Methylosarcina fibrata AML-C10: one gene and its partner. The main gene of each other region encodes a partner of the protein of the gene in region 2 in a complex. Links are inferred from orthologs where the notes say so. Each region holds a gene or a part of one and is shown on either strand. Other genes may lie near its edges.

Region 1 (3,323 bases), 930 kb from region 2 along the record:
GGCCCCGCCTAAAGCCAGGACGACGGCAGGACTTGGGACGCGGCGTTCGCCGGCGGGAGTGTCAAAGCATAAAACATCGGTTCCTTCGCCGGCCCATCCGGTCCAGCGATGCCGCACGTGGAATTCGACGCCTTGAATACGCAGCCTGTGCAGCCAGGCTCTCAGCAACGGTGCCGCTTTCATGTCGGTGGGAAAGACTCGGCCGGACGTTCCGACAAACGTGTCGATGCCGAGATCCTTCAGCCATTGCCGCAACGACTCCGGCCCGAACCGGTCGAGCAGCGGCTTGATTCGGGCTTGACGGCCGCCGTAGCGCGACAGAAAGAGATCGTAAGGTTCGGAGTGGGTGACGTTCATCCCGCCTTTTCCGGCCATCAGGAATTTTCTGCCGACCGAAGGCATGGCATCGAACAGCCGAACCGGAACGCCATGCAAGGACAACACCTCGGCCGACATCAATCCGGCCGGTCCACCGCCTATGACGGCAACTGCTTCGGCAGAGACGTGTCTAGACATCGGCCGTGGACCGGACTGGCGGTAGAGTGCAGAGAAGACCCGCGTGTTGTTTTTCTTAACCTGAAAAACAACACGCTGTGAGTCTTTATCCTCAAGAATCCTGGCTCAAACCGGAATTGGCCGGTTCGGCGGCTACGGCGGTGGTTTCAAGAGAACGCTTGTTTTCGTTTTCCCGATAGGAGTCGGGGTCTTTTCTGGACTCCTGACGTTCCGGCCTGCTCGTCTGGAGTTCCGGCGCGACCATTCTAGTCGAAAAATCATGCGCATAAGAGGCCGCTCCCGCCGTTTCGGATGCGTTTTCCCTCAAAGACGGCGGCGAGGAATTATCGGGCTGGGGACCGGTTTCTCCGTTGCCGTCGGGCTTGTTATAGTTGGGATTGCGAGGTCTTCTTCGATTCGGGCTTCTTCTGCCGCTCTTGCCGCTGAAATGCTTTTTCTGCTCGCCATTGGCCGCGGTTGTTTCCGGCATTGCCTGAACGGCATCGGTTGCGGAGACCGATTCAATTTCAACCGGTTCCGGTTTCGCGTTCGTTTGGGAGGCCGAATCGTGCTGTGGCTTGAGATTCTTGCCGGAAGCCTTCGGGTTTCTATGAGCGCGGGCCTCGCCGTTTTGAGGTTGATCTTTACCTCGTTTGCCGCCGCGGTTTCTGCCGGCAGGAGGCGGCGTTTTCTCCTTGGCCGGGGGGGCGGCAACGGGTTCCGGCGCGGCCGGCTTTTTGCCCGGGCCGATCAGTTTGTACCAGAACCGTTTGATCAGGCTGGCGGATTCGATTTTACTCTGCACAGGCGCCGGAGATTCGGGTAAAAACTCCTTGATGGCGGGCTTCTCCACTCGCTGGCGGACCTGCTGGGCAAACTCGGGAACGGTGATTTCTTCGGCCTTGATCTGCTGATAGCTGGCCTTTTCTTCATAGGCATCCTTTTCCTTGATACGCTCGATGTCGTAAGCCGGCGTTTCCAGATGCTTGCTGGGCAGGATGACGATGCCTACTTTCAGCCTGTTTTCGATTTGCTCGATGGTATGGCGTTTTTCGTTCAATAAGAAGGTGGCGCACTCAATGGGCAGATGGGCGATTACCTTTTCCGTGCCTTTTTTCATGGCCTCTTCTTCGATAATGCGCAAGACCGAAAGCGCCACCGATTCGACGTTGCGTATCGTGCCCTGGCCCTTGCAGCGGGGGCAAGGCAACTGGGTCGATTCCCCCAGGGAAGGACGCATTCGTTGCCTGGACATTTCCAACAATCCGAAGCGCGAAATACGGCTGGTCTGGATGCGGGCCCGGTCGATCTTGAGCGCTTCGCGCAGGCGGTTTTCGACGGCTCTCTGATTTTTGTTGGAAAGCATGTCGATAAAGTCGATGACGAACAATCCGCCCGAATCGCGCAGCCTGAGCTGGCGGGCGATTTCATCGCAAGCCTCCAGATTGGTGTTGAGGGCGGTTTCTTCGATGTCACTGCCCTTGGTCGCGCGCGCCGAGTTGATGTCGATCGAGGTCAAGGCTTCTGTGTGGTCGATGACCAGGCAGCCGCCGGAAGGCAGCGGCACTTCACGGCCGTAGGCCAGTTCGATTTGGGATTCGATCTGGTACCGGCTGAATAAAGGCACCGAGTCCTGATACAGTTTCGCTTTCTGCAGAAAGTGAGGCATGACCTGTTTCAGAAAGTTCTGCACCAGCTTGAACGACTCGGGGTTGTCGATCAGGATTTCGTCGATGTTGCCGCGCAGATGATCGCGCAAGGCCCGGATGATGACGTTGCTTTCCTGAAACACCAGGAACGGCGCCGTTTGTTCGGATGAAGACCGCTCAATGGCTTCCCACAACTGCATCAAGTAGTTCAGGTCCCATTGCAGCTCTTCGGCATTTTTGCCGCAGCCGGCCGTCCGGACGATCAACCCCATGCTGTCCGGAATTTCTAGGGCCGCCATGACTTCGCGCAGTTCGTTCCGGGTTTCCCCTTCGATACGTCTGGAGATGCCGCCGGCTTTCGGATTATTGGGCATCAGTACGAGGTAGGTGCCGGCAAGACTGATGTAGGTAGTCAAGGCGGCGCCTTTATTGCCGCGTTCCTCTTTTTCGATCTGGACGAGAATTTCCTGGCCTTCCTTGATCGATTCTTTGATCGAAGAGCGACGGCCTTCGGTTTCGGCATCGCTCTGACCTTGACGGTAGGCGGGAGAAATTTCCTTAAAAGGCAAAAAACCGTGCTTTTCGGCGCCGTAGTTTACAAAGGCCGCTTCCAGGCTCGGTTCCACTCGAGTAATGATTCCTTTGTAAATATTCGATTTTTTTTGTTCTTTTGAAGGGATTTCTATGTCAAAATCGTATAATTTTTGACCGTCTACCAAAGCAACTCGCAGTTCTTCTGCCTGCGTAGCATTGATAAGCATTCTTTTCATTTTGTATCCTTGTAGTATCCTGCTCCATAATCAGATTTTACCGAACAGACGGATTCCGGTCATTGCGCCGGCCTTATCTTCATTGACTCTCCCGAGCTGCTTTATGGCGAATAACGCAGACAGTTTGTCTCGAGGCTGATGCTCCGTTATCTGCCGGGCTTCCTATCGGGTGATTGCAACGACAGGCTGGAGCCGGCAAATAGTAGACAAATAAACAGTCTTCTAGTCTTGGTTGTAAATTCTGTTTTTAAACAGGAGTTGTAAATTGTTCATCAAGGGTCGAACAATAAACCCGAAATTCTTGCAATAAAGCGAAGGCGTTAAAGCTTGCCTTTTCGGCTTCATTGAGTGGTCCCCGGCCCATATATTGGTTATTCTATATTGACGGGCCGTTTTCGGCATGACTGAG
Region 2 (3,237 bases):
TCGAAAGCGAGCAACTGGCGCTCGACACGGCCGGCTACCTGAAGGAAGTGACCCGGGAACTCAATATCCCGTTCATTTACAAGTCGTCGTTCGACAAGGCCAACCGGTCCTCTCACGAAAGCTTCCGCGGACTCGGCATCGAACGCGGGCTCGAAATTCTGGCAAAGGTCAAAAAAGAAATCGGCGTGCCGGTATTGACCGACGTGCACGAGGACACGCCGCTCCAGGAAGTTGCGAAAGTTGTCGACGTGATGCAGACCCCGGCGTTTTTATGCCGGCAGACCAATTTCATTCAGAGCGTCGCGGCCTGCGGCATTCCGGTCAACATCAAAAAAGGCCAGTTCCTGGCTCCCTGGGACATGGCCAATGTCGCGAAAAAAGCGAAAGCCGCCGGCAACGGCCAAATCATGGTCTGCGAGCGCGGCGTCTCGTTCGGCTACAACAATCTGGTGTCCGACATGCGTTCCCTGGCGGTGATGCGCGACACCGGCTGTCCGGTCGTGTTCGATGCGACCCATTCGGTGCAGTTGCCGGGCGGGCAGGGCAATTGTTCGGGCGGCCAGCGCGAATTCGTGCCGGTACTGGCGCGCGCGGCGGTCGCGACCGGCATTTCCGGCTTGTTCATGGAAACGCATCCGAATCCGGCCGAAGCGAAAAGCGACGGCCCGAATTCGTGGCCGATGCATCGAATGAAAGAATTACTCGAAGTTTTATTAACCATCGATCAGGCGGTCAAATCACGGCCTCTGATAGAAACGACAATCTAAGGAAACATTAATGGCTGCAATAGTAGATATACGTGCAAGAGAAATTCTGGATTCGCGCGGCAATCCGACCGTCGAAGCCGAGGTGGTGCTGGCGTCCGGCGTGGTCGGCAGCGCGATGGTGCCGTCCGGTGCCTCGACCGGGGAGCGTGAAGCGATCGAGCTGCGCGACGGCGACAAGTCCCGCTACCTCGGCAAAGGCGTTCTGAACGCGGTCAACAACGTCAAGACCGAAATTCGTTCCGCGATCGTCGGCATGGACGCGGCCGATCAGGAAGGCATCGACAACAAGATGATCGCACTGGACGGCACCGAATCGAAGTCGCGTCTCGGCGCGAACGCGATGCTGGCGGTGTCGATGGCGGCGGCGCATGCGGCGGCGAAAGAAAGCAAGCAGCCTTTGTACCGCTATCTGAACAAATCCGGCGAATTCGTCATGCCGGTGCCGATGATGAACATCATTAACGGCGGTTCGCACGCGGACAACAGCGTCGACTTGCAGGAATTCATGATTTTGCCCGTTGGAGCTCCAACTTTCCGCGAAGCGATCCGTTACGGCGCCGAAGTGTTCCACAACCTGGCCAAAGTGTTGAAATCGAAAGGCCTGGCTACGACCGTCGGCGACGAAGGCGGCTTCGCGCCGAATCTGTCGTCGAACGAAGAAGCGATCGGCGTGATTCTGCAGGCGATCGAACAGGCCGGCTACAAGCCCGGCGTCGACATTTTCCTGGGCCTCGACGCGGCCGCTTCCGAATATTACAGCGACGGCGTTTACGATCTGGCTTCCGAAAACAAGCAGTACAGCTCGGCGCAAATGGCCGATTTCTTCGTCGATTGGGTCAACAAATACCCGATCATCAGCATCGAAGACGGTTTCGACGAGAACGACTGGGACGGCTGGAAAGTGATGACCGAAAAACTCGGCGGGCGCATCCAGTTGGTCGGCGACGATCTGTTCGTCACCAACCCGAAGATCCTGAAGCGAGGCATCGAGCAGAACATTGCGAATTCGATCCTGATCAAGGTGAACCAGATCGGCACGCTGACCGAAACGCTGGCGGCGATCGACATGGCGAAAAAAGCGGGTTATTCCGCGGTCGTGTCGCACCGTTCCGGCGAAACCGAAGACACCACGATCGCTGACTTGGTCGTTGCGACCGGCACCGGCCAGATCAAGACCGGATCCTTGAGCCGTTCCGATCGCGTCGCCAAGTACAACCGCCTGATGAAGATCGAGGAAGAGTTGGCCGGCGCGGCCCGGTACGCAGGCCGCAGCGCGTTCAAGTCGCTTTAAACCGCTCACTCAAGGCGGAGCCGAAAGGTTCCGCCTTCACCGGATTTATGAAATATCTTGCTGCGATCATCGTTTTATTAATTGTTCATCTCCAGTACCGTATCTGGCTGGGGGACGGCAGCATTGCCGAAATTCGCGCTTACCAGCAGCGGCTCGACGATCTGAAAAAACTGGCCGAAGAAAAAAGACAGCGTAATCAGGCGCTTTACGCCGAGGTGCTGGATTTGAGAAAAGGGCAGGAAGCGATCGAGGAAAGAGCCAGAAGCGAATTGGGCATGATCAAGCCGGACGAAACGTTTTTTCAGGTTCTGGAATAAGCGGCAAAGCCGGCCGGGTTTCCTTCCGTGCGCCGGCTCTGGTCGGTCGGGGTTATTTTTCCTTGTCGAGTTCTGCCAACAGTGTTTCCGAAACCGGCTTGTTCGCGCTGTAAAGCGAGTAGGCATTTAACACCATCTGATGGGCGCGGCCCAGATTTTCCTTGGTAAAGTCGACCGCGAATTTTTCCTTCAATTCCTTCCCGTCCCAGACATAGCCTTTCAGATACTGTTCGTTGTCCGCGCCTTTTTTATCCCAGTTGGCCAGCAGCGATGACGTGTAATAGAGCCGTTTGCCGTCCCAGCTCGAGGACACCATGTTCACCTGAGCGCCGATTTTTTGCTCATAGACCTGTTTCGGTTTGAACGGATCCGAAATATCGAACGCCCGAGTCTTGCCGTCCATGAAGGTGTTGACCCAGAGCATTTTGTCGTCGCTCGAAATCGAAATGTCGACCGGCAGCGGCACTTTGGACGGATCGCCGACGTCCGCGACTTCCTTCGCCTGCCACGAGCCTTCCGCGTCTTCGTAGATCAGCCAGATTTTCGAAGTCAGCGCCGTGCTGGTGAAACAGTAGTTGTGGTTCTCGCCCCAGGCGCAGCGGATTTCCAAAGGCGCTCCCGGCACGTCGAAGACTTTTTTCGGCTGCTTGCTGTGCAGGTTCCATTGCACGACGGTATTGCCGAAACGTTTCATCGCTTCCGGATCGTTCAGCATCTTGCCGAAATCCATCATGTAATTGGACCAGCCGGTAAACGACGAAGTCAGCATCAGGTTGCGCCGGGGCAGCACCCGCAAATCGTAGCCGTAGCCGTCCGCGTATTTGCCGGTTTTGACGGCGCCGCCGAGATCGCTGTCGGTCGG

Evidence for each region.
Region 1: the proteins of eno (region 2) and A3OW_RS24880 are in contact, whole or in part, in a solved structure (PDB 2FYM), measured with the Escherichia coli proteins. The link is inferred for Methylosarcina fibrata AML-C10 from one-to-one orthologs.

The regions. Positions count from the first base shown.
Region 1 is NZ_KB889965.1:2,575,055-2,578,377, reverse strand. The notes cover bases 262-3,264. They hold A3OW_RS24880 (Rne/Rng family ribonuclease), read right to left. Parts: upstream 2,915-3,264; coding sequence 608-2,914; downstream 262-607. Other genes in these bases: A3OW_RS0112130 (TIGR03862 family flavoprotein), read right to left, coding at 262-516. In the rest of the region: more of A3OW_RS0112130, read right to left, coding at 1-261. UniProt on the Escherichia coli protein: Endoribonuclease that plays a central role in RNA processing and decay. Required for the maturation of 5S and 16S rRNAs and the majority of tRNAs. Also involved in the degradation of most mRNAs.
Region 2 is NZ_KB889965.1:1,645,419-1,648,655, reverse strand. What follows is about bases 1-2,917. They hold eno (phosphopyruvate hydratase), read left to right. Parts: upstream 1-777; coding sequence 778-2,058; downstream 2,059-2,917. Other genes in these bases: mtoX (methanethiol oxidase), read right to left, coding at 2,428-2,917; ftsB (cell division protein FtsB), read left to right, coding at 2,106-2,375; kdsA (3-deoxy-8-phosphooctulonate synthase), read left to right, coding at 1-767. In the rest of the region: more of mtoX, read right to left, coding at 2,918-3,237. UniProt on the Escherichia coli protein: Catalyzes the reversible conversion of 2-phosphoglycerate (2-PG) into phosphoenolpyruvate (PEP). It is essential for the degradation of carbohydrates via glycolysis.